3 regions of the Enterococcus gallinarum genome follow, and region 3 is predicted to be linked to each of the others. Evidence: predicted binding sites of a transcription regulator. Region 3 holds the regulator's gene; each other region holds the start of a gene.
What was found. The regulator LexA, encoded in region 3, represses DNA repair genes until DNA is damaged. The targets are predictions, from matches to a motif close to CNAACANNTGTTNG.

Region 1 (10,174 bases), 240 kb from region 3:
AGCTGCGTTTGTTGAATCGCTAACTATTTTTACACTAGCTGAAAGCTTAGGTGGCGTTGAAAGTTTAGTTGAAGTTCCTGCGGTCATGACGCATGCTTCAATTCCACCTTCAATCAGAGAAAAAGCGGGAATCAAAGATGGCTTGATCCGTTTGTCTATTGGTATTGAAGACGCTGCCGATTTATGGACGGACTTAAAGCAAGGATTAGAAAGGGTGCTGGAAGATGGGGCGTGAATTCATTCCGATTTTTTCTGAGTGGGCCAAGCAATATGACGAGACCGTCAAAGGGAAGGATGAAGAATATCGGGAGGTTTTTCTTCATTATCCAGAATTGTTAGCAAATATTGCTGAAAAAGCAGGAGATTCTGTGATAGAATTTGGTAGTGGTACGGGAAATTTGACGTTGGAGTTGATTCGCAGAAAGAAAACAGTGTTCGCGATCGAGCCATCAGCTGCGATGCGTCAAGTAGCTGAGGCAAAGCCGGAGTTGTCACAGGTAACTTTTATTGATGGAGATATGGAACAATTTCCACAGATCAATTTTCCAATCGATACGATCGTTTCTAGTTATGTCTTTCATCACTTGAATGAAACAGAGAAACAGCGAGTGATCAAAAGATATAAAGCGCTGCTTTCTGAAGGCGGAAAAGTCATTATAGGGGATACGATGTTTTTATCCCCTGAGCATAAAGAAAGCATCCTAAGAAAGGCAATCAAAGCCAATCACTTACGATTAGCAGCGGATCTGCAACGAGAATACTACCCATTGATACCAGATATTGAAACCTATTTTCGAGCCAATGGTTATACCAGTCGCTTTAAACAAATCAATGCTTTTGTTTGGCTCGTCGAAGCGAGAGGAGAAAAAGAATGAAAATGAACGTGGAAAGCTTTAATCTAGATCATACGAAAGTCAAGGCACCTTATGTACGGGTCGCTGACAAAAAACAAGGAACAAAAGATACGATTATCAAATATGATGTTCGATTGAAACAACCGAATCAAGCACATATGGAGATGGCTAGCCTCCACTCATTAGAGCACTTGACCGCAGAATTGATTCGTAATCATGCCGATTACATTGTTGACTGGTCTCCGATGGGCTGTCAAACAGGATTTTATCTAACGGTTTTAAATCATGAAGATTATGATGAAATTTTAACTGTGTTAGAAAAAACGATGGAAGATGTGTTGAAAGCGACAGAAGTTCCAGCTAGTAACGAAGTCCAATGCGGCTGGGCAGCCAACCATACCTTAGAAGGCGCCCAACAATTGGCAAGGGAGTTTTTAGCCGAACGGGAAAACTGGTCAACCGTCTTTGCTTAAATCCATTCTAAAAAGCTGTAAGCCACACGAAACATTTCAGCGTGGTTTACAGCTTTTTTTGTTTTGTTACGTAGAAAGAACCTTCTGAATACGTAAGTAACAGTGATATACTATTCTTACTATAATATTTTTTTTTGCAACTTTTTTGTTGTTCACTCGTCTATATAAGTAAGGAGGGGTAGTGTTGGAGGAGATTTATCAGATCTATTACGAGAAAATTCAGCACTACTTTCAAAAAAGAGTGGGGGATGAGTATCAAGCAGAGGATTTAACGCAAGATGTATTTGTTAAAGTTTTTTTGGCTTTGCCAAAGACAAAGCCAGATGACTTTGAGAGGTGGCTCTTTACGATTGCTAAGTTTACACTATATGATTTTTACCGTCGTAAGCGGTATCTTTTGGTAGCGGAAGAAGTCGATACTTTGATGCAGGAGATTCCTATCGAAGACCAAGATAGTCTTGAAAAAGAAGAAGCGCTCCGTCATGTGAATCAATTGCCTAACAAATTAAGGCATCCTTTGATATTGGCGATTCGCGGCTATAGCTATCAAGAAATAGCAGAAATATTAAATCTAACGTTAAGTACAGTGAAATCTCGTGTTTTTCAAGCGAGAAAACAAGTGAAAAGCAGGTGGTCACATGGATAAAAAACAGTACCAGCGATTACAAAAGTCAGTGGATCGTACAAAGAAAAGCATGGTACTCCAAATGATCTATAGCGTGTTGTTTTGGGGGATGGTAGTGCTTGTTTTATGCTACTTTTTACCATTAGCCTATTATCGTGCAACCGGAAATGACCGCGAGGATTATCAATCGATTCCTTCGGCGATGAATGCTCCATATTCGGAAGATGCGCTTAAGAATGATACGTTAGAGAAGTACCGCTACTATTGGTATGAGATGGGACAGCGAAACCTCCATTACGATCCTATCAATCGGCAATCTCTGCTTGCATTTTTGGGGAAAGAGGACGTTTATCCGGTCATTTCTCGTTTAGGAAATCAGAAGACGGTCGCGTACACAGTCGAAAATCGCTATATTTTTGATCAGGCAGTTCAGACAATTGTTTCCAGCGATACGCTGACCGCATTTGCTCCCTCTGCAACACTATATGAGCCAGGCAATGCGGTTTCGACCTATGACTCCTTTCTCGCCTATTTACGTTCACTCGGCGAGTACAAGCAGGCTGAAATTTCTATTACTTTAAAAAATCCTCAAATTCCTAGTGAGCTAAGGGAAAAACTGGCTGATTTGTCTGTTCAACATTATAGTATTGATTATCATTCAGGCAATATTTTTGGTTATTCAGATGAAATGGTTCGTCAGACAACAGGAAATAATTATGATCGGCAAGTAACAGAAAGCGTCGCGCAAGGACTGGTTTTTTTGGAAAAATATTATCCGACTTTTGGGAATCTAGGCTGGGATAGTCCTGACAATCTCCATTTTACCAATGATCTTACCAATCAAATCAATTTCTATGATTTCGGCGACATTCTAAATTATGTCAAAGATAATGGTGTGAAAGTAAGTGCCGTTCATGTATCGGCCTCTTGCACTGAATTAGCTCGATGGTTAGCGGAGAATCGGTTGCTTGTCATGAGAGTCCAGCTGCAGCAGCTCTCAGATATCATGGTCCAAGATGTAATCACGGAAGGAGAATGAGTATTGTTGAAAAAAATTCCATTTAGCAAACTATTCCGTTGGTTTGCAAAAGGGTATTCATTGGTGTTTTTGTCTTGTTATGTTTTCAGTCGTTTCATTCTTTTTCGTTTCAGTTCTTTTAGGTTAAGCACAGGGAGTGATCAACTAACGACCAGAACCTATTCAAGTAATTTGATTGGCTTATTCTTTGAACCGACTATTTTATTGCTGATCATTGGCGGTTTGCTGTATCTTGCTTGGAAAGAAAAACACTGGATCAGAGAATTGATGTATCCAGTTGTTGTTTTGTTATTAATAGTCATTGGAACAATTCTTTATTGATCAAAGGAGGGTATGGGATGAGTTTTTTTAAGGAAATAAAGGAGCAGCGGCAGCAAAAGAAAGAAGCGAAGAAACAAGAATTGCGTAAAAAGAACGCTGAATTAAGGAAACAAGGAAAAGATCCGCTGAAAGGCTGGGGGCAAATGATGGATACTGGTGCTGGGGGATTCAACAAAGCCAATCCAATCGATACAAAAGTTTATTTTGGTGAAAAGCAGAAACGAATCGCTTTAGAAGCACAGTACAAAAAGCAGCAACGAGAAACTAAAATGTCAGATGAATAACAAAATCCGCAGAAAACGACCAAGTTTTCTGCGGATTTTGTTTAGATATTCAAGACTTTGTCTAAAAAGTCTTTGGTCCGTTCGTTTTTCGGACTAGTGAAAATTTGTTCTGGTGTGCCGTCTTCTAGGAAATTTCCGCCATCGATAAACATGACGCGATTGGCTACTTCTTTAGCAAAACCCATCTCATGGGTAACGATAACCATCGTCATGCCTTGTTTTGCCAATTTTTTCATAACATTCAAAACATCACCGACCATTTCAGGGTCCAACGCAGATGTAGGTTCATCAAACAGCATAACATCAGGATTCATAGCTAATGCACGGGCGATGGCTACCCGTTGTTTTTGACCACCAGATAGATTGTCTGGATACATGTCTTTTTTGTCAGCTAAACCCACTGTGTCCAGCAATTGAATGGCTTTTGATTCAGCTTCATTACGGGACATCTTTTTTAAATCCATCGGTGCTAAGATAATATTCTCTAGTACAGAAAGATGAGGAAACAGATTGAAATGTTGAAAAACCATGCCTATGTGTTGACGGACGGCATTGATATTGGTGTTTTTATCCATTAGATGAGCACCATCGATAATGATATCACCACTAGTAGGTTCTTCTAAACGGTTCAAGCAACGCAGGAAAGTAGATTTTCCTGAGCCAGAAGGACCGATAACACAAACGACTTCGCCTTCTTGGATCGAGACATTGATATCATTTAAAACAGTGTTATCCCCATATTTTTTTACAAGATTTTCGACTAAGATTTTTTCCTTCATTTATTTCACCTTCTTTTCTAAAACTTTAGCAAGTTTTGTTAAGGCTGTGATAACAATTAGATACATGACAGCAACGATTAGATAAACATAGGTACTTTGTGTGGTTCTTGCGACAATGATCTTACCAGTTTGCAGCAGCTCCACAACACCAATAACCGAAATGATTGTCGTATCTTTCAGCGAGATAACGAATTGATTGACGAAAGATGGGATCATGATCTTGATGGCTTGCGGCAAAATGATTTTTTGCATGGTTCGGGTATAGGTCAATCCCAAACTGCGGGAAGCTTCCATTTGGCCTACAGGAACAGCCTTGATCCCTCCGCGAACGATCTCTGCGATATACGCACTAGCGTTCAGTGTCAAAGTGATGACTCCTGCAGCAAAGTCGGGGATTGTAATCCCAATTGCATCCGAAAGGCCAAAGAAAATGAAGAAAGCTAACACCATCATTGGTATCCCGCGAATAATATCGACATAGATACCGGCGAAGATACGCAAAGCTCGGATTGGGGACACGCTGAAGAGTCCCAAGATGATCCCAATGATCAACGCTAAAGCAAAGGAGATCAATGCAAGCAGCAGGGTATTCCATAAACCTTTTAGCAAAACTTTGTAATTGTTTTTGATTAAACCAGCGACTGTTGATTCATCGGCTTTCTTTTCTGTAGCCGAACCGTCTTTGATATAACGGCCGACGATTTCATCGTATTCGCCAGTTCGTTTCATTTCTTTTAACGCTTCATTGAACATTTGGATCAATTCAGGATTTTGGCCTTTTTTGACGGCAAACCCATATTGTCCGCCCACTTCTTTTTCAATCGGCGTACTTAGTTTTTGTCCTTGACTGATGGCGTAGCCAATGACTGGGTAATCATCCATCATGGCGTCGATCTGACCGCCACTGACTGCAGCATAAAGTTGATCAGCTGCGTCATAATACTTAATGGTATAGCCGTATTTGTCTTCATTTTCAATCAAGAAGTCTGCACTCTCGGTACCAACTTTAGCACCAACTGTTTTTCCTTCTAAATCTTCATAAGACTTGATACTATCGTTTCCTTCTTTGACCGCAATTTGAATACCACTTTCAAAGTAGGAGTCTGAGAAGTCATACGCTTTTTTGCGTTCATCATTGATACTCATCCCAGCAATCATACCATCCGCTTGATTCCCATCTAACGCTTGTAGCGCTCCTGAGAAACCAATGAAATTAAACTCAATGTTGAATCCTTGCATTTCCGCCGCTCTAGTTAAGAGATCAACATCGATTCCGACATATTCATTGTCTTCATTTTGAAACTCGAAAGGTGCGAATGCAGAGTCACTTGAGATTCGATAGACGTCTTTTTTCGGTTCAACTTTAACCATTTCACTTGCTTCATCAGAAGTGCTTTCTGATGAAGCAATATAAGTAGCAATGATTTCGTCGTATTTACCACTGGATTTCAACTCTTTTAGACCAGCGTTGAATTTAGCCAGTAATTCAGGATTTTGGCCTTTTTTGACTGCGAACCCGTAAGATGCCCCTTTTTCAGGCTCACCCACAAGTTTCATAGCTTCACCATTACTAATCGCATAACCTAAGACTGGATAGTCATCAAAGATGGCCACAACTGTTCCATTGCGAACGGCACCATAAAGCCCGCTAGCATCATCATAGTTTTTGATAGAGTAGCCATATTTTTTTTGATTGGTTTCTAGAAAACGAGCACTCTCGGTACCAACTTTAGCGCCAACTGTTTTATCTTTCAAATCAGCGTAAGTTTTGATATCTTGGTTGTCTTTTGCGACAGCCATCTGAATCCCACTGTCGAAGTAAGGATCTGAAAAATCAAAGGTTTCTTTCCGTTCGTCTGTAATACTCATCCCAGCGATCATCCCATCAAGTTGATTGGATTGGACGCCCTGTAACGAGGAATCAAAGCCTAATGGGCGCAAATCAACAGCAAAGCCTTGATCTTCAGCAATAGCATTTAACAGATCAATGTCGATCCCTACATACTCATTTTTTTCGTTTTGAAATTCGAAAGGAGCAAATGTCAGGTCTGTTCCGATTTTATACGTTGTTTCTGCTGCACTGACTGGCTTGTTCGCAAAAGCGAAAAAGCAGAAAATCACTGAAAACAGTGCACAAAACATATATTTTCTTTTCAAGAAAATTCCCCCTTTTGATTTTAACGTATTTTTAGATTATAGGTATTTTTGTAAAAACACACAAGTCTTTCGGTCAATATTTGCAAAAAACAGCGCTATTTCTGACATTGGGTGTTAGAAAAACTGACATCTTAAGTAAAGTTAAACTAGCAGAATAAAAAGTACAAAAGATGGCGAAAGTATGTTCGCTATGGTATACTATTCTATGGAAAAGCGTCAGCTTTCTTTTTGTTTCACGGACGCTTCGCAAATATAAATACAGGGGGAATGAAGATGATCGAAAGAACGACTTCCCATGAATTTGAATTAATCTCAAAATATCAGCCGGCAGGAGATCAGCCAGAAGCCATCCATCAATTGGTCGATGGCGTCGTTGGGGGCAAGAAGGCGCAGATTTTGTTGGGGGCAACTGGAACAGGGAAAACCTATACTGTTTCAAACTTGATCAAAGAGGTCAATAAGCCAACACTGATTATCGCACACAACAAAACATTGGCGGGTCAATTATACGGTGAGTTCAAGGAATTCTTTCCTAATAATGCAGTAGAATATTTTGTCAGCTATTATGACTATTATCAACCAGAAGCATATGTACCTTCCAGTGATACTTACATTGAGAAAGATTCAAGTATCAATGATGAGATCGACAAGCTGCGGCATTCGGCGACCAGTTCATTACTGGAACGCAACGATGTGATCGTGGTTGCATCAGTCTCTTGTATTTTTGGTTTGGGTTCACCAATCGAATATGCTAAGCAAGTGGTTTCTTTACGAGTAGGAATGGAAAAACCGCGGGATCAACTACTGAAAGAAATGATCGACATACAATTTGAACGCAATGATATCGATTTCCAACGGGGACGCTTTCGTGTTCGAGGAGATGTGGTAGAAATTTTTCCGGCATCGCGGGACGAGCGGGCATTACGCATCGAGTTTTTTGGCGATGAGATCGATCGAATTCGAGAAGTGGATGCGTTGACTGGGGAGATTTTAGGGGAAACGGAACACGTTTCTATTTTCCCAGCTACTCACTTTGTGACCAACGAAGACCATATGGAACATGCTATCGCTTCGATACAAAAAGAACTCGAAGATCGATTAGCTGTTCTTCGAAGTGAGAACAAATTATTGGAAGCACAACGTTTAGAGCAACGCACCAATTATGATATCGAAATGTTGCGGGAAATGGGCTACACATCCGGGATCGAAAACTATTCACGACACATGGATGGGCGCAAAGAAGGCGAACCACCTTACACGTTGCTGGACTTCTTTCCTGATGATTTCCTGATCGTGATTGACGAGTCTCACGTAACGATGCCCCAGATTCGTGGGATGTACAACGGCGACCGTGCCCGCAAACAAATGCTGGTGGATTATGGCTTTCGTTTACCGTCTGCGTTAGATAACCGGCCGTTACGTTTAGAAGAATTTGAAGAACATGTGAATCAGATCGTTTATGTCTCAGCAACGCCGGGACCTTACGAGCATGAACAAACGGATACCGTTATCCAACAGATCATTCGTCCAACAGGGTTATTGGATCCAGTAGTAGAGGTTCGCCCGATCATGGGGCAAATTGATGATCTTGTAGGAGAAATCAATGAGCGGGTAGAGAAAGATCAACGGGTCTTTGTTACCACATTGACGAAAAAAATGGCAGAGGATCTGACCGATTATTTTAAAGAGTTAGGAATCAAAGTCAAATATCTTCACAGTGACGTCAAGACACTTGAGCGGACAGAGATCATTCGCGATTTGCGGCTTGGTGAATTTGATGTATTAGTCGGGATCAATCTGCTTCGAGAAGGGATCGACGTTCCTGAAGTTTCTCTCGTAGCGATCTTAGATGCGGATAAAGAAGGATTCTTGCGTAGTGAGCGTTCTTTGGTCCAAACAATTGGTCGAGCTGCTCGGAATTCTGATGGTAAAGTGATCATGTATGCGGATAAAATGACTGACTCTATGCAGCGAGCGATTGATGAAACAAGTCGCCGCCGCAGTATCCAAGAGGCGTATAATAAAGAGCATGGCATCGAACCAAAAACGATCATTAAGGAAATTCGCGATTTGATCGCTATTACGAAAGTTGCGGAAGAGTCAGGCGATTATACAACCACTTCGTATGAAGACATGACTCGTGAAGAGAAAGCAACTCTCTTATTGAAACTGGAAAAAGAAATGAAAGATGCCGCAAAAGCATTAGACTTTGAAACTGCAGCTACTTTACGAGACACGATCTTGGAATTGAAAGCAGCTGAGTAAAAGGAGACAAGAGAATGGCAAATGATAAAATCGTAATCCATGGCGCTCGCGCACACAATTTAAAGAACATTGATGTGACGATTCCTAGAGATAAACTGGTTGTTGTGACCGGTTTGTCTGGTTCAGGAAAGAGCTCTTTGGCGTTTGATACCCTTTATGCAGAAGGACAGCGGCGGTATGTGGAAAGCTTGTCTGCATATGCACGACAATTTCTAGGACAAATGGATAAGCCAGATGTGGATAGTATCGATGGACTGAGTCCAGCGATCTCCATTGATCAGAAAACGACGAGTAAGAATCCTCGCTCAACGGTCGGTACGGTGACCGAGATCAATGACTATCTGCGTTTGCTGTACGCCCGTATTGGACACCCGATCTGCCCGAATGATCATATTGAGATCACTAGTCAATCAGTGGAACAAATGGTCGACGAAGTACTGGCATTGCCAGATCGGACAAAGATCCAGTTGTTGGCACCGATCGTTTATCAAAAGAAAGGCCAGCACAAAAAAGTTTTTGAAATGATTCAACGAGAAGGGTATGTGAGGATTCGAGTAGACGGTGAAATCTATGATGTTTCTGAAGCGCCTGAACTGGAAAAAAATAAAAAACACGACATCGCCATCGTGATTGACCGGATCGTTGTCAAAGAGGGCATTCGTTCGCGATTGTTTGATTCTTTTGAAGCCGCATTACGTTTGGCAGATGGCTACGCTGTAGTAGATGTGATTGGTCAAGAAGAAATGTTGTTTAGTGAACACTATTCTTGTCCTTATTGCGGATTCACAGTAGGCGAGTTAGAACCACGTTTGTTTTCTTTCAATGCACCTTTTGGGGCTTGTCCGGATTGTGATGGATTAGGGGTAAAATTAGAAGTTGATACTGATCTAGTGATTCCTGATACTAGCAAAACGTTGCGTGAAGGTGCGATCGTTCCTTGGAATCCCATCAGTTCACAATATTATCCACAAATGCTGGAACAAGCTTGCTTGGAATTCAATATTGACATGGACACGCCTTTTGAAGAATTGCCAGAAGAACACCAAGCAATTATTTTGAATGGTTCCAATGGCGAAATGTTCCATTTTCATTATGAAAATGATTTTGGCGGTGTACGGGACGTTGAAGTACCCTTTGAAGGAATTCTTCCTAATATCAAACGTCGCTATCATGAAACCAATAGTGATTTCACCCGGGAACAAATGCGTCTGTACATGACAGAATTGACCTGTAAAACCTGTCATGGCTACCGGCTAAACCCGCAAGCATTATCCGTCAAAGTGAATGGCAAGCATATTGGTGAACTTAGTGAGATGGCAATTAACAACGCCTTATCATTTGTCGAAAAATTAACGCTCTCTGAACAAGAAAAGATGA
Region 2 (10,174 bases), 310 kb from region 3:
TTTGTGAAACGTGAAACATGCAAGTCCTTGTTATCATCAAGTTTTTATTGAAAACCGCTTTTGAATATACACTACATATTGTGCATAATGAATTATTTAGCGAATAAAAGCCACTATATATAGTTGCCGAAAACCATATTTTGTTTTATGATATTGGAGAAGATAAGGAGTGATAGTAATGATGGACTTAAAGAGAAATACTGAACAAAGCGGGGGTAGCCATCCTCAATTAACCCAATTGAAGATCGTGAAACGTGATGGTCGCTTAGTAGATTTCGATGACCAAAAAATTTACGATGCATTAGTAAAAGCCCAAAGAAAAGTTAAAGGAGAACTATCTCCCCTCGATCATGAACGGATTTTAGAAATCGTAGAAGGAATCGATCATGAGATCGCCGAACGGTTTACCAAAAACGTTAAAATTTATGAAATCCAAAACATCGTTGAGCATATTTTATTAGCAAAAAATGAATATGCATTGGCCGAAGAGTATATCAACTATCGGACACGTCGCGATTTTGAACGCAGCAAAGCGACGGATATCAACTTTACGATCAATAAATTAATGAATAAAGATCAAACAGTGGTCAACGAAAATGCCAATAAAGACAGCAATGTCTTCAATACTCAAAGAGACTTGACTGCAGGGATCGTAGGGAAATCCATCGGCTTGAAAATGCTGCCCCCTCATGTGGCGAACGCCCATCAAAAAGGTGATATCCATTATCATGATTTAGATTATCATCCTTATACTCCGATGACTAACTGCTGTCTAATCGATTTCAAAGGCATGCTGAACAATGGTTTCAAAATCGGAAACGCAGAAGTCGAATCACCAAAATCGATTCAAACGGCGACAGCTCAGATCTCTCAAATCATTGCCAATGTGGCATCTAGTCAATATGGCGGTTGTTCTGCAGACCGGACGGATGAATTACTTGCACCTTTTGCTGAATTGAACTATCAAAAACACTTGCAAGATGCGCGTGAATGGATCGACGGCGAGGATCGCCAAGAAGCTTACGCGAAGAACAAGACAAGAAAAGACATTTACGATGCGATGCAAAGTTTGGAATATGAGATCAATACTTTGTTTACTTCAAATGGACAGACACCTTTCACTTCCTTAGGCTTTGGTCTGGGAACAAACTGGTTTGAGCGAGAAATCCAACGTGCAATCTTACAGATCCGGATCAACGGACTTGGCAGCGAAAAACGGACAGCAATCTTTCCGAAGCTGATTTTCAGTATCAAACGCGGCGTAAATCTGGAACCCACAGATCCAAACTACGACATCAAAGAATTGGCTCTGGAATGCGCAACGAAACGGATGTATCCAGATGTCTTGAATTATGACAAGTTGATTGAATTGACGGGTAGTTTCAAAGTACCGATGGGCTGCCGTTCTTTCTTGCAAGGCTGGAAAGATGAACATGGCGAAGAAGTCAATGTAGGACGGATGAACCTCGGGGTCGTAACATTGAATATTCCCCGCATTGCCCTAGAAGCTAACGGAGATCGCGACAAATTCTGGTCTCTTCTGGAGCAGCGTCTGCAAATCGTCAAAGATGCGCTTGTTTACCGAGTAGAACGTTGCAAAGAAGCGAGTCCGGCAAATGCACCAATCCTATACATGTATGGCGCATTCGGCAAACGCCTCGATCGCAAAGACAGTGTCAACGAGTTGTTCAAAAATAAACGTGCTACTGTTTCCTTAGGGTATATTGGATTGTATGAAGCAGCTGCTGCTTTCTTTGGTGGTGAGTGGGAAAATGATCCTGAAGCAAAAGAATTCACGTTAGCCATCGTGAAAGAGTTAAAAGCCCATGCAGATGCTTGGGGCGATGAATACGGCTATCATTTTAGCGTCTATTCCACACCAAGCGAAAGCTTGACCGATCGCTTCTGTCGTTTAGATACAGAAAAATTCGGCATCGTTGAAGACATCACAGATAAAGAATATTACACAAATAGCTTCCACTATGATGTCCGCAAAAATCCAACGCCATTTGAAAAGTTGGATTTTGAAAAAGACTATCCAAAGTATTGTTCGGGCGGCTTTATTCATTATTGTGAATACCCAGTTCTGCAACAAAATCCCAAAGCTCTTGAAGCAGTTTGGAATTATGCGTATGATCGTGTCGCTTATCTAGGAACCAACACTCCGATCGATCATTGTTATGAATGCGGATATGAAGGTGATTTCAATCCAACTGAACGCGGCTTCGAATGTCCACAATGTGGCAATCACGATCCAAAGAGTTGTGACGTCGTCAAACGAACATGCGGTTACCTAGGAAATCCTCAAGCTCGACCAATGGTTCACGGTCGTCACAAAGAAATTTCCGCTCGTGTCAAACATATGAAAAATAATGACTGAAACAAGTGTCCCCTACGCGACTAAAGCGTAAGCAAATTCTGCTTCTTTCTAACTGACAACTGTTGGTCAGGAGTCCGCAGAAAACGAGTGCTGGAATTGCTCGCGCATTTGTGCTTTCTAATGGTTTTTGCTACAGTCGCGAAGGACATTTTTATCGAATAATCGAATAGTTAGAAAGAAGTTTTGCACATGAGAAATCCTCGCCCCAAAGAATGGCAAGCAAAAGAGTATAGTCAAAATCATATTGCAGATTATAAAGCCTTCAACTTTGTTGACGGCGAAGGTATCCGCAATAGCCTGTATGTCAGTGGTTGTTTATTTGCTTGCGAAGGCTGTTTCAATAAAGCAGTCCAAAATTTCCGCTATGGCACCCCATTCACAGCAGAACTCGAAGAACAGATCATTGAAGATTTGCGGCACGATTATGTTCAGGGACTAACACTATTGGGCGGCGAACCTTTTTTGAATACTGAAGTATGTCTGCAAGTGGTAAACAGAGTCCGTTCCGAGTTCGGTCATGGCAAAGATATTTGGAGCTGGTCTGGTTACACCTTCGAGGAACTACTGTTGGAAACAGAAGATAAGCTTGAGTTGCTGTCTCGCATCGATATCCTAGTTGATGGCCGTTTCGAATTGAGCAAACGCAACTTGAATCTGCAATTTCGCGGTAGCAGCAATCAACGGATCATTGATGTTCCTAAATCCCTAGCACTAGGCGAAGCGGTGATTTGGGACAAATGCAAAGACGCAGAAAAAAGCTATGAACAAATCAAAAAGAGTATTTGACGACTTGAATAAACTTCAGTTTTCAAACTGATACAAAAGATAAAAGGGACTGTGACATAAGTCATCATCCAACAAGTTAAACCGAATAATAGTCTGTTGCTGGATAGATTCCTCTGACTTTTGCGACGAGGAGTCCCTGCACCGCAGGAGCAATAATAATTAATGTTCGGATAGTATTACTTGTAGGAGACTTATGGCACAGTCCCTTTTATTTTGATCATAAAACACACCATCATTACAAATGTTTGCTTGCTTCTTTGATACTTAACGGAGCTAACTGATCTTTGTGCGTTAACAGAAAAGCCTGCACCCACTCAGGGTTTGTTTTAGCATAATCGCGCAAACTCCAGCCAATCGCTTTATTGATAAAGAATTCATCGCTACCTAAATTATTTAAAAGGATCGTCTCTAAAAGCTCGCGATCGGTTTTTTCTTTTCTAAGCAGTTGGTGGTCAATGGCGATGCGCCGGAGCCATAAATTTTCTGCTTTGCTCCAAGCAAGCATCTTTTGGCTCAATTCCGGGTAGGTCATAGTCAGCCCACCAACAACTTTATTCAAGCCATCAACAGTATCCCACCAAGACTTTTGAAGGACTAATTCACTTATTTTCTCCAGTTCGTCTGGTTGGAGGACCGACTGCATCGTTACCAGATAGTCGATAGCTACATATTGCATTTCACGATAAGGTAGTTGCCAACAGGTTTCAACAAATGCCCAATCGATGGCGGCCTTTTTCATTGCAGCAAAATAAGGTCTTTGTATTTGTTTGCGTACAGGTGACGGAATCCCTAAAAAGTCAAATTGGTTCCGCATGTACGCCCGCATTTGAACTTTTCGTGCTGGATTTTCTTGCGCCATGAATTCCTCTAGTAACGCTTTCCATTGACTGTTTGTCGTCATTATGCGCCTCCATATATTTTATTCTGTTTCCCACAAAGGCAATACGATATTTTCATAAGCTAATGGATCAAGATTCGTAACTGTGATCCCCAATAAGCGGATCCCTTTTTCGATTCCTAGAATCTCCTCCCAAATCAAACTAGCTTGTGAAAAAATAGCTTCTTTCTTGTGCATATACTCTGGCAACGTGACCCGTTTTGTGATGGTGGAGTAATCGGCATAACGCACTTTCAACACCACAGTCTTTCCGTGTTTTTGCGTACGTTTCAATGATCTTTCTACTTCTTCTGCCAGGTTTCTTAGCTGACTGATGACTTGATCTTCTGTGGTTAACGCATTGCCATACGTATGTTCTTTTCCGACTGATTTGCGTTCTCTCGTCACACTGACCGGAGAATCATGGATTCCTCGAACTTTCCGGTATAATGAGTAGCCCATTTTTCCAAATTCTTGGATCAATGCCATTTCGCTCCACTCATAAAGGTCAGATCCTTTATAAATCCCTAATTCATGCATTCTCGGCACTGTCTTCTTACCGATACCATGAAATTTGTCAATCGGTAATTTTTTTAAAAAGACCACGGCATCTTCCGGCATCACTACCGTCAACCCCCGGGGTTTGTGAAAATCCGAAGATAATTTGGCTAAAAACTTATTGTAGCTGACACCTGCTGAACAAGTAAGCTGGGTCGTCTGCCAAATGTCTTGCTGGATCATGCGAGCAATTTTGATCGCTGAAGGACAGTTGATCTTGTTGACGGTCACATCCAGATAAGCCTCATCGATAGAAACCGGTTCAATCACATCGGTATAGCGCCCAAAGATCTCTCGGACTTGCTGAGAAATTTCGCGGTATTTCTGATGGTTGCCAGGTATAAAGACGGCATGAGGACACAATTCAAAGGCTTTTTGCGCACTCATTGCAGAATGGATCCCATACTGACGTGCTTTATAATTGGCAGTCGTGACGACACCTCTACCCCCAGTATCACTTGGGTGGCGGGCAATCACTAAGGGATGCTTAGCCAATTCAGGATTGTCTCTTTCTTCTACTGATGCAAAAAAGGCATCCATATCGATATGGATGATTTTCCGAGACGTATCGTTTTTTAACGGAAAACGCAACTCAGCCATCTTCACCACTCCATTCTCCTCTATTATAAACGAACAGAAGTTCCCTATCAAGAGGCTCATTCTAAGCATCGGCGATTGTTGCAAACAAAAAGAATCCCTGTAAAAAAGACAGAAATTCTTTTTGCTTCCTGTTATGATTTAAGACTTCAAATTTGGTTCGCTTCGTTAAAAACGTCTAGACTTACAGCGCCGATGGGCCTCGTTCATTGGTTCGGATTCGTACTGCTTCTTCGATTGGGTAAATAAAAATTTTACCATCACCTACTTCACCTGTATGGCAGATAGACAAAATCAGTTCAATGATTGCTTCAACCTCTTCATCTGCAACAACAAAACTCGCCTTTACTTTAGGCAAAAGTGTCGTAATCACTGCTTGTCCCCGAACAAATTCTTTGACCCCTTTTTGATTACCACAGCCCAATACTTGACTCACCGTCATTCCAGCCATATCTATTTGATCAAGAGCTGCCTTTAATTCTTCTAATTTTTCTTGTCGAATAATCGCTTCTACTTTTTTCATCTGCATTCCTCCATCTATGAATCCAGCCCCATGAACGTTGGATAAGCTGTTTCATCATGTTCACTGCGATCCATTCCAATAGCTTCTTCTTGTTCTGTGACCCGAATCGGTAGCACGCGTTTGATCACATGGATCAATAGAAAGGATATGCCCCCGGCAAAAAGAATCGTAAATACGATACTAATGATCTGCGCAATGAACAATTCTGTTCCACCATAGAGCAACCCAGTTTGATGATTGACAGCAGGATCAGCGAAAATCCCCGTCATGATTCCACCAAAGATTCCGCCAATCCCATGACAACCAAAAGCATCCAAAGCGTCATCCAGACCTAAGCGATGCTTGATGACCGAAATAAAGTAATAACAAAACGGACTCACTAATGCACCGATCACAAAGGATGACCAAAGGGAAACAAAACCTGCGCCAGGAGTAATTGCTACCAGACCCACGACAGCTCCGGTACAAGCTCCGACAATGGTTGGCTTCCCTAATAGAACTTTTTCAATCAACATCCAGGAGAGCATCGCAGCTGCGGCTGCCGTATTGGTCGTTAACAACGCTTGAATGGCGATCCCGTCAGCAGCTAATGCTGATCCAGCATTGAAGCCAAACCAGCCAAACCATAGCAACCCTGCACCTAATACGACAAATGGAATATTATGGGGACGATACTCCGTTTGATGAAACTCGCGTCTCTTACCCACGACTAATGCTAGCACGAGACCGCTGATTCCTGAACTAATATGGACAACGTTGCCTCCTGCAAAATCAATCGAACCGATAGCATCTAAGAAGCCGCCACCCCAAACCATATGGGCCATCGGAAAGTAAACCAAAAACAGCCAGCAGCCAATAAATAAGAAAACAGCTGAAAAACGCATTCGTCCTACGACTGATCCGGTAATGATCGCTGTTGTGATTAGTGCAAACATCATTTGAAAAGCCGCAAACAATCCTTCAGGAATCCCTTCTCCGTCCGTCATGGAAACTTGCTGGAAAAATAACTTATCGATGTTGCCGATAAAGGCACCGGTACCACTGAAAGAAAGCGAATACCCAGCCGCCACCCACAGAACTGAAGCTAGTCCCATGGTGCAAATCACCATCATCATTGTATTCAAGATATTTTTTCGCCTTTCCAATCCACCATAAAAAAAAGCTAGCGCAGGAGTCATTAAAAAAACCATCCCACTGCAAACCAAAATAAACCCACTATTGCCTGTTCCCATTCCAATCACTCCCTTTTATGTTAGATATCCTACCATCATATTCAGGAGATCGCTAGTGTTTTTTTAAATTTTTGCAATTATTCTGAAAAAAGCTCACTTTATATGTTATGAAATCTAACATTCGCAATTTGACTGATGGCTTTCTTGGGTAATGGCGATCAAAACGACGCATAAAAAGTCACATTATCCGTCAAAGGCTTAAAGCCATTCTTTTTATAAAAATCGGCAGCTGGCATCTTTTCTTCTGTATCTAATAGTATCGTGGGAATGCCTTTTTTGACCAACTCTTCTTTGATCATTTCTAAAAAAGCAGAGCCGAAACCTTTCCCTTGATGCTTGCCAGCAATTAAAAAGGTATCGATGACATATTCTTTTCCTTGGTACCACGGCTTAATAAAGCCTAACGAGTACCCTATCTTTTCATTGGTCAATGAGTCCGTTAGAAAATAGCCAATATAAGTATTCATCGCCATCATGGATGACACATATTCTGTAATTTGAGGAACGGTCAGTTGATCATTCCATGGCTCCGCTGAAAAGACTGCAATATACATTTCAACAGCTTCCTTTAAATCTTTTTCTGTTAGCTCACGCATGCTTAAGTTGGTTGTCATTTCGTTTCCCACTTCCTTTAACAATTCATTGTCAGTTCAATCGAATGACGAACCATCATTCATCGATTCGTTTTGCATACCCATTGCCATAACTGGTATAGCGGCGGGCTTGGTTGATTTTCATTTTTTTCTGAATCTCTCCGTCTAGATCAATCGATAAGATCTCCGCTAAACCGAGAAGGTAGATGGCTACATCTGCCAATTCTTCCCCCACATTTTGTTTTTTGCGATAAGCATCAAAAGCTTCAGCCACTTCACCATATAATGACAAAAATTCCTTTTCAATATTGGTGACATTAAATTGATGATCGATTTTGTTTTGATAGATCGCTTTTTGCATGTCTCGTATGTTCATCTTTTTCTCCTTTTTAAACTAGTATATCATGTCCTTTTGTGACGGTTTCACTCAATCATCCATGCCACTAAAAATGAAACTCATTATTCAAAAAAACCGATGCACAGGCATCGGTTAAGCGTCTAAGTGATAGGCATGATAGACCGTTTGTTTTTTTACTTGATTGCGTTTCGCCACTTCCTTGATAGCCTCCTTAGAAGACATCCCGGTCTCCATCAGAGCTGTTACTTGCTCTTTAAGGCTTCCGTCATAAACGATTTCGACAGAGTCCGTCGATCCCTCAACCAAAAGGCAGCACTCTCCTTTGACTGTATTTTCCCCTAGATAGTCCAACAGTTCCTTTAAAGAACCTCGCAAGTATTCCTCGTGGATTTTTGTCAACTCTCGACAGATGACTGCAGAACGTTCTGCACCAAAAACAGTAATCATATTTTCGATCGTCGCTGCCAAGCGGTAAGGTGATTCATAAAAGATCATCGTAGCCGGCTGGTTCGCCAGCTCAGCCAATGCTTCTTTTTGCTCTTTCTTTTTTCGAGGTAAGAAGCCATAAAAAAGATTGGGCTGCGGAGACAAACCAGAAGCGATCAAAGCAGTCAATCCTGCTGTAGGACCAGGCAAGGCAATCACTGGAATATCAGCTGCAATGCACGCTTTGACTAATTCATGACCAGGGTCACTGATCGATGGCATCCCTGCGTCACTACATTGTGCAATTATTTTTCCAGCTAGCAATTGATCGATGAGTTGCGGCACACGTTCCTTGAAATTGTGTTCATGCAAACTTCGTTGCGGTGTCGTTATTTCAAAATGGTTCAACAATTTTTGGGTATTCCTAGTATCTTCGCTGGCAATCAAATCGGCTTCCCCTAAAATTTTGACACAACGAACGGTCATGTCTTCCAAATTTCCGATTGGTGTCGGCACTAAATAAAGCGTTCCATTCGATTGTTTATAGCTTTGTTGTTTCTGCATACTTTCCCTACTTTCAAAAAAAGACCAGCAACCTGCGCTGGTCATTTCCTATTATCGTCCGCTTTCTCGATAGATCACTTCAAGACAAAAAGCACACGGTTCATCATGTTCTCTTCTAGATCCATATAAGTCATAACAAACATGGAATCCTTCTTCGTATATCTTTTCCAAATTCATTCGCGATTTGGACAATTCTTGTTTGACCGATTCTGCGGGCGCTTCGGCCACTTGATTCAATTCACGGATATGTTCCCGTAAACGTTGATTTTCTAATTCTAGCGTCGTATTTTTTTCAACGATTTCTTGCAAAGACTGTTTCATTTCTGCTAAGTTATTCAACGAATTTTGCAGTTCATTTTCTAACTGATTCAATCCATCATAAATCGATCGCTTGTCCATGCTCATTATGGTCACCTACTTATTTTGTCACTAGTTCTTCATATTCATAGTCTATGGGCGTTTGTCGATCGTACAAGCGGACTTTGATAATGCGCTGCAATAAATCCAGACCGACTACTTTTCCTTTTCCATCCGGAGTCTCAACTTCTTTGCCGCGATCCGGTAATTCTCGTTTTGCTTGTTCATATTCATCATTCTCATACTTCAAACAGCACATCAAACGACCACACAACCCGGAAATTTTCGTCGGATTCAAAGACAGCCCTTGATCTTTGGCCATCTTGATCGAGACAGGGATAAAATCGCCTAAGAACGTCGAACAGCAGAGCTTGCGGCCGCATGGACCAATTCCGCCGATCGCCTTTGCTTCATCTCGTACACCGATTTGTCGCAACTCGATCCTTGTATGAAAATGACTCGCCAAATCTTTGACTAGTTCGCGGAAATCAACTCGACCATCCGCTGTAAAATAATACAGCATCTTTGACCGCTCAAATGTATATTCTGCCCTAACAAGTTTCATAGGTAAATTGTGCGCTCGAATCTTCTGCTTGCCAATGATCAGCGCTTCTTCAGCATCTTGACGATTTTTCTTTTCTTTCTCGATATCTTTAGGCGTGGCCTGTCTAATGATTGGCTTTATGTCATAAGGCAAATCTTGCGAATCGATCAACTGCTTAGGAATCGCGACGGTCGCCATAAACTTTGCTTCTTGTGATTCAACGATCACTCGTTCCCCCGACGTGTAATCTCGCTTCTCAGGCGCATAAAAATAGATTTGTCCCGCAGCGCGAAAGCGTACACCGACTACTTCTATCATAACATTGCTCCCCCTTTAGGGTACTGTTATGCCATAGATGATCTTCACTGAAAATTGTTCA
Region 3 (10,174 bases):
TGATTTGATCCACCGTTGTTCCAAAACGTGAAGCAATATCCCAAAGACTGTCGCCAGATGCTACGACATAACTTTGTCCCGTACTTTGTGTCGTTGTTGTCGTCGATGTGGATTGCGTTGTCGTTACAGAAGTCGTTGTGGCACCAGTACTTGGTGTATCAAAACGAGTTAGTTGATACGTTTCAATCAGCCAGTTTAATTTTTGTGCGTAACCTGGATCAGTGGCATAGCGTCCTGTCAGATAGCTGGTCGCATCGTAAAAAGAAGTCGTTTGACTTTTCCAGACCCCACTATAATGTGCTTTACCTGAAGTGAAGCTTGTACTTCTTAAAACGTTGGCGTGATCTTGAAAAGACTCCCAGTAGGAATTATATTGGCGGAATGGTTCATTCATTACGACCCATTGTCCATTGATATACTCATCTGTAGGCAAATAGACAGATTGCCCGTTATATGATCCTTTGACCCCAAAAAGATTGTAGTAAGGCGCATTGGATAATGTAGATGAGCCATAGCCACTTTCCAAAATGGCTTGCGCGATCATCACCGATGCATAAAGATCATTATTGGCCGCAACGTCTTGTGCTGACCAACCAATCTGTTCGATAAAACTAGCGATTCCTTGACTAGTGGCCTGATATTCACTTGCTTGGACCTGTTCCGGAAGTAGCGTGACCACCGCTGGTGACAATGCTAATCCAGCCCCAATAAAAGAAACCACTGCTCGTTTACTTGGTCGTGGCATCACTGCTTTTTGTTGGCGGATATGTCTTTCACTGCGGGTTTGATAATTTTTCATTCTTTTCCTCCATCGTCCCAATACTATTCAACAATATAGACATTATACGGAAAAAATTTTTTCTGTGCAACTTAAGCAACTCAATAGTTTTTTAAAAGTCTTTTCGCAAAAACATCTTGTTCTACCTAAAAACGAAAAGACTTTAAAAAAAACAAGCGAAATCAGCTGCGATTTCGCTTGTTTCTTACGCTTATTTGATCGATTGGAAAGTGGCAACCACATTTTCGACTGTAAAGCCGAACTCTTCCAATACTTTGTTTCCTGGAGCAGAAGCGCCAAAATGATCAATGGCGATGACTTTGCCTTTGCAGCCTAGGTAACGATCCCAACCAAATGGGGAAGCTGCTTCGATGGCAACCCGTTTTTTCACGGCTTTCGGCAAGACACTCTCCTTGTACTCTTCCGACTGTGCTTCAAACAAATCAAAGCTTGGCAGCGATACGACAGACACATCCACTCCAGCTTCTGCTAGTTTGGCTTGCGCTTCTACCGCTAGATTCACTTCTGAACCAGTAGCGATCAAGATGCCTTCTGGTGTCTCACCGGTTTGTTTTGAAAGGACATAGCCACCTTTAGCCACGTTTTCTTCGACACCACTTAGCGTCCCTGCTAACACTGGCAGGTTTTGACGGCTCAACACTAAGACCGTTGGTTTATTCGTCGTTTGCAAGGCGATCTTCCAAGCTGCCCGAGTTTCGTTGCCATCTGCTGGTCGGATCACTTGCACGTTTGGCATGCAGCGTACACTCGCCAATTGTTCGATTGGTTCGTGGGTCGGTCCGTCTTCACCAACAGCCACAGAATCATGGGTCAGAACATAGATGACTGGCGCATGTTGGAGAGCCGACAAGCGAACTGCTGGACGCAAGTAATCAACAAAGACGAAGAATGTCCCGCCATACACGCGTGTACCGCCATGAAGTTGGATCCCGTTCATGGCTGCGGCCATCGCAAACTCCCGCACACCGAACCAAATGTTGCGGCCTTCATATTGACCAGGTTCAAAATCTTTTTCCGCTGCGACCATCGTATTATTGGATCCGGATAGATCGGCCGATCCTCCCCATAGGCTTGGGATAGCTTTTGAAAGGGCTTGGATCATTTCTTTACTGGAAACACGACTCGCTTGTGAGCTGCCTACTTCATAAGTTGGCAGTTCTGCATCCCAATCTGCTGGTAGTTCGCCAGCCACTGCTTGTTCGAACTGTGCAGCTAATTCTGGATAAGCCGCTTTGTAAGCAGCGAATTTCTCGTTCCACTCCGCTTCGGCTTTTTGGCCTTCATCGATCATCGTTTCTTTGAAACGAGCCGCTACTTCTTCCGGCACGGTGAATTCAGGATACTCCCAGCCATAGATTGCTTTAGCGGCTGAAATACCTTCCGCACCTAATGGAGCACCATGGACAGCAGAGGTTCCTTGATTTGGGGCACCGTAACCGATGACTGTTTTGATTTCAATCAATGTCGGTTTCTCTGTTTCAGCTTTAGCTGCTTCAATGGCTTGTGAGATTGCCTCTAAGTCATTGCCGTCTTTGACCAACAAATGTTGCCAACCGTAAGCTTCAAAACGGGCACCAACGTTTTCTGTGAATGCTTTTGAAGTAGGGCCATCTAATGAGATATCATTGGAATCATATAAAACGATCAATTTGTCCAGCTTCATATGACCAGCCATTGAAGCTGCCTCTTGAGACACACCTTCCATCAAGTCGCCGTCGCCACATAATGCATACGTATAGTGGTCGATCACATTGTATTCATCCCGGTTGTATGTCGCCGCTAGATGTTCTTCCGCCATCGCCATCCCGACGGCCATTGCGATTCCTTGTCCTAATGGACCAGTCGTTGCTTCCACACCATCCGTATGCCCAACTTCTGGGTGTCCTGGTGTGCGGCTGCCCCACTGACGGAAATTTTTCAAGTCTTCCGTGGTTACTTGATACCCTGAAACATGCAGTAAGCTGTAAAGCAAAGCAGAACCATGTCCAGCAGACAAGACGAACCGGTCGCGGTCGATCCAGTTTCTAGAAGTGGTCGGATTAACTTTCAAATGCTTGGTCCACAAGGCATACGCCATTGGCGCTGCCCCCATTGGCAGACCGGGATGACCTGAATTTGCTTTTTGTACGGCTTCGATACTCAATGTACGAAGGGTGTTGACACCTAATTGATCGATTTTATCAAACAATGGTAATTCCTCCTAATTTAGGTTTTTTTTACCTTTATTACATCTCATATTATACGGGATTTCTTTCAGGATTTCAATAGGAATGAAAAGGAATTCATCTTTATCTGCCATGCAATCCTTTTTTCTTTTGAATTTCTTTTAATTTGTCTGGAGTGACATCTTGTCCTTCAGGATCGACGATTTTCATTCCTTCAATGTGGTGTCGCATTCCTCCACGAAAAGCTTGTAAATATTCTTCGCGAAGCTTTTGCTGTTCGATCGTTTCATCAGCAGATAGACCTTGCACTTTTTTCTTTTTGGCTAGCTCATTAATGCGGGCTAATTTTTCTTTGGATAACATTTCGACACCTCCTTTTCACTACTTTATCTTATACAAAACCTGACAAAAAAACAATAGCAACAAAAAGCGAACATTTGTTTGAATTGTCGTTTCTCCTATGGTACACTAAGACTATCAAATGAAAGAAGGTGTCAGTTTTGGCAAAACGAACAGAAAATCGACAAATCGAGATTCTTAAGTTTATTCATACACGAGTCACTGAAAAAGGCTATCCGCCGACTGTTCGCGAAATTGGCGAAGCCGTTCAGCTATCCTCTACTTCTACCGTCCACGGACATTTATCCAGGCTTGAAAAAAAAGGCTTGATTTTACGCGACCCAACAAAACCAAGAGCGATTGAATTGACTTCCTCCGGATTAGAAAAAATCGATGTGCAGCCAAACTCGATCCCAATGCTAGGAGTCGTTACGGCTGGTGAACCGATCTTAGCTGTAGAAGACGCCTCCGATTTTTTCCCGATACCGCCTGATTTAGCAAATAGCACCGGCAGTTTGTTCATGTTGACGATTCGCGGTGAAAGTATGATCAACGCTGGAATCTTAGACGGTGATCAAGTCATCGTTCGCAAACAGCAAAGTGCTCAAAACGGGGACATTGTCATTGCAATGACGGATGAAGATGAAGCCACCTGTAAGAGATTTTTCAAAGAACAGGATCACATCCGTTTGCAACCGGAAAACGATTACCTAGAACCTATCATCTTGCCAGATGTAACGATTTTAGGCTTAGTCGTTGGTCTCTACCGTCACTTACTTTAATCGATTCCTTAAATCTTCGATCCTTCGAAGATTTTTTTTATTTCCTCTTTACAAACCGAACAAACATTCGTATAATAGTTTTACAAACATAAGTTCGCATTTTTATAAGGAGTGAAAATAATGAAAGCAGTTCGTCGATTTGGTTTTATTTTGTGGGTGTTGTTAACAGGGATCATTATTGGTTATTTTGGCGTACTCAGTGCAGTTCTGATTTTTTGCCCTTTGATGATGCTGTGGTTCATGCTATGGGATGAAAAGAAATTCCGCCAAGCAGAACGAAAGAGAAACCAAACTTATTATCACGACCATGATTTTTATCATTACGAACAGTAGGTCGATTATTTCGGTGTTGCTGCCAAACAAACAAAAAAAAGCCAGATCAAAATTGATCTGGCTTTTTTCGATTAATATTCCATCAATGTTTTAATTTCGTATCCAGTGATTTTGTCTCTGCCTTGCAAGTCCATCAACTCGATCAGAAAAGCACAGCCAACTACGATGCCGCCTAATTTTTCCACAAGTTCGATCGTTGCTTTAATCGTGCCGCCGGTTGCAAGTAAATCATCACAAATCAATACCCGTTGGCCAGGTTTAATCGCATCTTCGTGTAACGTCAAAATATCCACGCCATATTCTTTCTGGTATGTTGCTTCAATCGTTTTTCGAGGTAGCTTGCCTTTTTTACGTACTGGCGCAAAACCAACACCCAGTTGATACGCCACGGGACAACCAACAATAAACCCACGAGCTTCAGGTCCAACCACCATGTCGATCCCTTTTTCCTGAGCGTACTCGACGATTTGCTGTGTTGCATAACGATAAGCTTCTCCATCAGCCATCAATGGAGAGATGTCGCGAAAGACAATTCCTTCTTGCGGATAATCCGGAATGCTGGCAATATAGTCTTTTAAATTCATGTTTTTTCCTCCTAAGATATCAACCATTTGCGAATCGTTGATAAATCACTCATTAGTAAGTCTTCTTCTGTTTTGATTTTTGCAAGTCGCTGTTGATACAACACACTCTCAGTAAGCGGCTTATTCTCTGGATCAGGGACTTTTTTCAAAACGCCATCTTTTATTGTAACAAATTTCAAATCAAAAAACACTTGAATCATAAAAATTAATAATTTTTCTGGAATTTGCAAGTAGTTAGCTACCATTGGCAGTTTATAGCGAATATCAATCCCATTCTGCTGATTGATCAGTTGAAACAAACGGCCGTATTGTTCTCTAGTCCCGACACCATCCAGATAAGCATCCTCTGTGGATACTAAAATCAAATAGATACGATTGACAGGTATTTCTTGAATGATTTTTCTCAAAAGCTCTTTCTCGCTAGGACAGTCTAGAAAAGCGAGTTGCGTATAATTTCCTGAACCAAAAAAAGCTGTCAAATCGTCTAACGTTTGATAAACATGAACGTTCGGACAAAATCGTTCTATCTCTGAAGGCAATTTATCCGAAAAAGCAATCCCTAATGTTTGGGCATCAAGGATCAACCCTTGCCGATTTTTCTTTGAACGCAAGTCGAACAGCTGTATGCCGCTGACTTCAAAATCTTCCAACATCAGCTGTGGTTTCTTCTTGCCGTTCCATTCATTGACAGATAATTGCCCCACAACGGCCAATCCTTCACTCTCAAATTCTACTAGCTGTGATCCAAAACCAAAACCGATCACGTCTAATTGACCATTTTCTCCATCTGTAAGACTGACTTTTAAATGCTGATTCTCTGTACCAATTTGTCGGCCATTATCAGCAGAAATATTCGTAATCAAAAACTTTGGGATTGGGTTGTCTGTACCAAAGGGAGCTAAAATTTTCAGCGACTCGATAAAATTTGTCGTAATTTCTGCTAAAGACAATTCTTCATCAATCGGTAACGGAATCCCGCTAGAAAGGTCGATTCGATTATCGACCACGTATTGATTCATACGTTCTTGGAGCATCGAAAGGTGATCAATAGGCACACTGAGCCCTACTGCCGCGTGGTGTCCACCAAAGCTGGTAAACATTTCACGCATTCCAGAGAGCATGTCAAATAGATTTAATGATGCAACGCTGCGCCCAGAACCTTTAGCAATACCGTTGCTTTTTTTGGTTAAAACAAGGACCGGCCTGCCAGTCTGTTGCATCAATTGTCCAGCAACGATCCCTAAGACACCTTCATGCCAATCATCTCCCACAATCAAATGGACTTGATTTGAATCGGAAAGCATGTTCTGAGCTTCTTTCAAAATCGTTTCCACATATTGCTTTCTTTGAAGATTGATCGTATCTAATTGGTTGGCTAACGATTGGGCTTCTTCTGGATCAAATGTCGACATAAGTGTTACCGCAGGATTGGCATCTTCCAAGCGTCCAATCGCATTCAAACGAGGTCCGATGGCAAAACCAATATCCGTTTCATTGATTGCCCGTTTCTTCAGACCACTCACTTCGATCAGTGCCGAGAGCCCCGCACGTTCGGTTTGCTGGATCATTTTTAATCCGTTAGTGACCAGAATGCGATTCTCACCAGTGAGCGACACCATGTCGGCGATCGTACCAATTGCCACGAGATCTAATAATTCGACTGGCACTTCTTCTAATAACGCAGTAGCGACTTTGAATGCGACTCCGACCCCCGCCAAATCTGGAAAAGGATAATTTCCTAATGGATGACGAGGATGAATGATGGCATACGCATCGGGTAATTCTGGTGGCAACTCATGGTGATCTGTAACGATAACATCTACCTGTGCTTCTTTGGCATAAGCCAATGCCTCATGACCAGATACACCATTATCAACAGTTATAATCAATTGCACACCAGCTGCGATTTTATCTTGATAAACGGAAAGATTGGGCCCGTAGCCATCGGTAAAGCGATTGGGCAGATAAAATTCAACATCCGCACCCAATAATTCCAGCGCTTCTTTTAAGACAGTCGTGCTCGTAATACCATCAGCATCGTAGTCTCCATAAATCAGAATACGCTCTTCATTCATGATCGCTGTCTGAATTCTATCGACGGCTTTTTCCATATCATAAAACAAAAATGGATCATGAAGTCCCTGCAAATCCGGTTCTAAAAAACTTTGCAAGTCTGCTGCTGTTCGAATATTCCGCTGCCATAATAATTGACCTATTAATGGTGACAAACCTCTTGCTTGGATCATTTCCTCGAAATCAGCTGATAATTCACTTTTTTGTGGTCTCAGCCAATGAAAGTTCGCGCGTTTCACACAATCACTCCTAACTTGGTAATTATAGCAAATATTTTGGAGAAAAGAAAAGCGTTGACCAAAAAAGCACTACCAGCTTCTCTCCTTTTTCTGTCCTATTTCTAGTACAATAAAAACGACATCCTTCGGTCGTTTATCGAAAGACCATCGAAGGATGTCGTTATTATTTCGCTCATTTGTTGCAAAAGAGTGGTGAGCCAATCTTGCGCCTCACTTCAGAGATTTACCGTTCTGGTTGGAGTCCCAAAACCCTCTTTTGAAGAACAAGAGTGCAAGCTTACCATTACTCTGGAAACGTATCTTGACGATTTTCTATAATTGGTGGTTCACCAGGCACAACTGCCGCAGTTTTTGCTTCTGCTTCAGCAATTTGTTGTTCCCTCAAGGCGAGGTCTGCTTGCTTGTTTGCATATTCCCGTTCTAATACCTCACGCTGTTCTTGCAGTTTTTCTTCATTATTTTGTTGAAAGTCAGCCAATTCTTTCCGTAATCTTTTTAATTCTTTCTTTTGTTGGAACATCGTACTAGTTGACACTAGTAAGATAATCAGTGCCCCCAACAAAGCCGCCCCAATGATAATCAAGATCAGAGGCGCTTTGATGCTAGTAAAGCCAAAATTGATTGGAACAGTCATATTATTGGCGACCGCAAAAAGGACGATCACTAAAACCAACAAAATACCTACGATTACTCGCCATTGATTTTTCATCAAAAACAACTCCTATTTTTTATTGAATAGACTTCCAGCCAAGTAGTCCCCAATAGCTGGGAATAGTGTGTAGAATTTTGCAGCTACTCCCATCACTTGTGGGCGATTGATCTCTCGTTTTGGATGAATCATCGCTTTAACGATGGTCTTTGCCAGTTTTGTTGGTTCAAGAACAAATGTCCCTAAAGAAGCTAAATAATTGCCACTAGGATCTGCTTGGTCAAAGAAGGCTGTTTCGATAGGCCCCGGATTGACAGTTGTCACATGGATGCCGAAAGGTTTCAACTCCAAACGCAACGCATTTGAAAAACCTAATACAGCAAATTTGGTTGCCGAATACACTGCAGTTTTTGGTGTAGCAATTTTCCCAGCCATCGATGCCACATTGATGATATGACCAGAGCGCTGATCGACCATTTCTAAAGCAATTTGCTGTGTTAAGACCATCATCCCTAATACGTTCACTTCAAACATATTGCGGATCGTTTCTGGTTTCATTTCTGTAAATTCTTGAAAAATACCAAAACCAGCATTGTTGACAAGAATGTCCACTTTTCCGACCTTTTCACGAATCGAAGCAATGACATTTTCGACACTTTCAGGGTCTGCAATATCCAATTGAAAGGCATAAGCTGGTTTGCCACTTAATGTCATACAATGTTCTTTGACTTTGTTGATCAACTGACTTCTACGGGCACAAATCACCACGATCGCACCGCGACGCGCTGCTTCATAACAGATTTGTTCCCCTAAGCCAGCAGATCCGCCAGTTACGACAATTACTTTATTTTCTAACAACATCTTGATCTCCTTTTTCTGCAAATGGGACATCGATGACATCGAAGTCTTTCACGATCACCGTATTAGGAAATACAGCTTTTGCTTCATTTGCCAGATTTGTAATATCTTTCCCAACATAGCGTGCACTAATGTGCGTCAAAAGCAATCGTTTTACCTGTGCTTGTTTGGCTACTTCAGCCGCCTGCACCGTTGTAGAATGAAAATAGGCGCGAGCCATTTTAGCTTCATCTTTATTGAAGGTACTTTCGTGAACCAGTACATCTGCATTTTCAGCCAATAAGATCGAATTGGCACAAAGGCGAGTATCTCCTAAAATCGTGACGGTACGTCCCTTTTTCGCTTCACCTACATAGTCGCCTCCGTTGATTTGTCGTCCATCTTCCAACGTGACGATTTCGCCTTTTTTCAGTCGACCAAAAACTGGACCCGGTTTGATTCCTAATGCAGTCAAAGCTTCTACCTGAAGCTCTCCTTGGTGACTCGCTTCTTCGACTCGATACCCAAAGCTTTCAATTCCGTGATCCAACCGACGGCAAGAAACGGTAAACTGTTTGTCCTTGAAGAGAATGCCTTCTTTTGTGATCTCATGAAAAACTAACGGGTAGCTCAATTTTGTTTGAGAAATTCTTAACACGGTCCGCACAAATTCTTCAATACCTATGGGCCCATAAATCTCTAACGGTGAAGCGCCCCCTTGAAAGGAGCGACTGCTGATCAATCCAGGCAATCCATAAATATGATCTCCATGTAAGTGAGTAATGAATATCTTTTCGATTTTCCGTGGGCGAATCGTAGAATGCAAAATCTGCATTTGTGTGCCTTCACCACAGTCAAACAACCAAACAGCATTGCGTTCATCAAGTAACCGCAGTGCTGTGCTTGTTACATTCCGATGTTTCGCTGGTACGCCTGCACCGGTACCTAAAAATTCTAATTCCATATACTTCTTTCCTTTCATCTTCCCCCAATTTTAGCGGAAACGAAGGTCAGATGCAATTTATAGTTTATTCCTGTTCTTCTTCAGATTGGGAATGAGACTTTTTCCAATCTTCTTGCGCTTGTGCTTTCGTTTTTTCTTCGACTTTTTTAGCCGTTTCAATTTCTGCTTCTACTTCATCATAGTCAAAGCGAGTAATTTCCCCACCTAATTGATTCATGATCAACTGATTTAGTGGACGATTGTCTTCCTCATCTGCAATCAACAATAAGCCAGTGTCGCCTACCCCAATTTGGGTGCTGACATGTTCAAACAGCAATTGTGCATTTTGGATTTCTTTGGCGTCTCGTGTCGCGCCAATCATACTACCGCCGAACCAGCCTAACATGATTCCTAATGGTCCTCCCAGAATT

Region 1: a site for LexA is predicted at 6,707-6,720, ahead of uvrB (excinuclease ABC subunit UvrB). Genes of this name have one in related genera too.
Region 2: a site for LexA is predicted at 5,232-5,245, ahead of dinB (DNA polymerase IV). Genes of this name have one in related genera too.

What each region holds. Positions count from the first base shown of each region.
Region 1 is NZ_CP050816.1:2,373,710-2,383,883, reverse strand. It holds gene HED61_RS11790 (cystathionine gamma-synthase) at 1-235, shown strand, start outside; gene HED61_RS11785 (class I SAM-dependent methyltransferase) at 225-875, shown strand; gene HED61_RS11780 (S-ribosylhomocysteine lyase) at 872-1,327, shown strand; gene HED61_RS11775 (RNA polymerase sigma factor) at 1,509-1,973, shown strand; gene HED61_RS11770 (hypothetical protein) at 1,966-2,991, shown strand; gene HED61_RS11765 (hypothetical protein) at 2,995-3,312, shown strand; gene HED61_RS11760 (hypothetical protein) at 3,330-3,596, shown strand; gene HED61_RS11755 (amino acid ABC transporter ATP-binding protein) at 3,638-4,375, opposite strand; gene HED61_RS11750 (amino acid ABC transporter substrate-binding protein/permease) at 4,376-6,532, opposite strand; gene uvrB (excinuclease ABC subunit UvrB) at 6,806-8,797, shown strand; gene uvrA (excinuclease ABC subunit UvrA) at 8,812-10,174, shown strand, end outside.
Region 2 is NZ_CP050816.1:1,825,650-1,835,823, reverse strand. It holds gene nrdD (anaerobic ribonucleoside-triphosphate reductase) at 179-2,380, shown strand; gene nrdG (anaerobic ribonucleoside-triphosphate reductase activating protein) at 2,570-3,166, shown strand; gene HED61_RS09045 (DNA alkylation repair protein) at 3,402-4,067, opposite strand; gene dinB (DNA polymerase IV) at 4,086-5,201, opposite strand; gene HED61_RS09035 (P-II family nitrogen regulator) at 5,383-5,721, opposite strand; gene HED61_RS09030 (ammonium transporter) at 5,736-6,953, opposite strand; gene HED61_RS09025 (GNAT family N-acetyltransferase) at 7,112-7,567, opposite strand; gene HED61_RS09020 (MazG-like family protein) at 7,623-7,922, opposite strand; gene rsmI (16S rRNA (cytidine(1402)-2'-O)-methyltransferase) at 8,037-8,894, opposite strand; gene HED61_RS09010 (DNA replication initiation control protein YabA) at 8,946-9,293, opposite strand; gene HED61_RS09005 (PSP1 domain-containing protein) at 9,313-10,113, opposite strand; gene holB (DNA polymerase III subunit delta') at 10,129-10,174, opposite strand, start outside.
Region 3 is NZ_CP050816.1:2,130,894-2,141,067, reverse strand. It holds gene HED61_RS10630 (glucosaminidase domain-containing protein) at 1-799, opposite strand, end outside; gene tkt (transketolase) at 990-2,987, opposite strand; gene HED61_RS10620 (DUF896 family protein) at 3,088-3,327, opposite strand; gene lexA (transcriptional repressor LexA) at 3,456-4,085, shown strand; gene HED61_RS10610 (hypothetical protein) at 4,206-4,418, shown strand; gene HED61_RS10605 (adenine phosphoribosyltransferase) at 4,490-5,002, opposite strand; gene recJ (single-stranded-DNA-specific exonuclease RecJ) at 5,014-7,314, opposite strand; gene HED61_RS10595 (LapA family protein) at 7,598-8,023, opposite strand; gene HED61_RS10590 (SDR family NAD(P)-dependent oxidoreductase) at 8,036-8,824, opposite strand; gene rnz (ribonuclease Z) at 8,808-9,764, opposite strand; gene HED61_RS10580 (DUF456 domain-containing protein) at 9,829-10,174, opposite strand, start outside.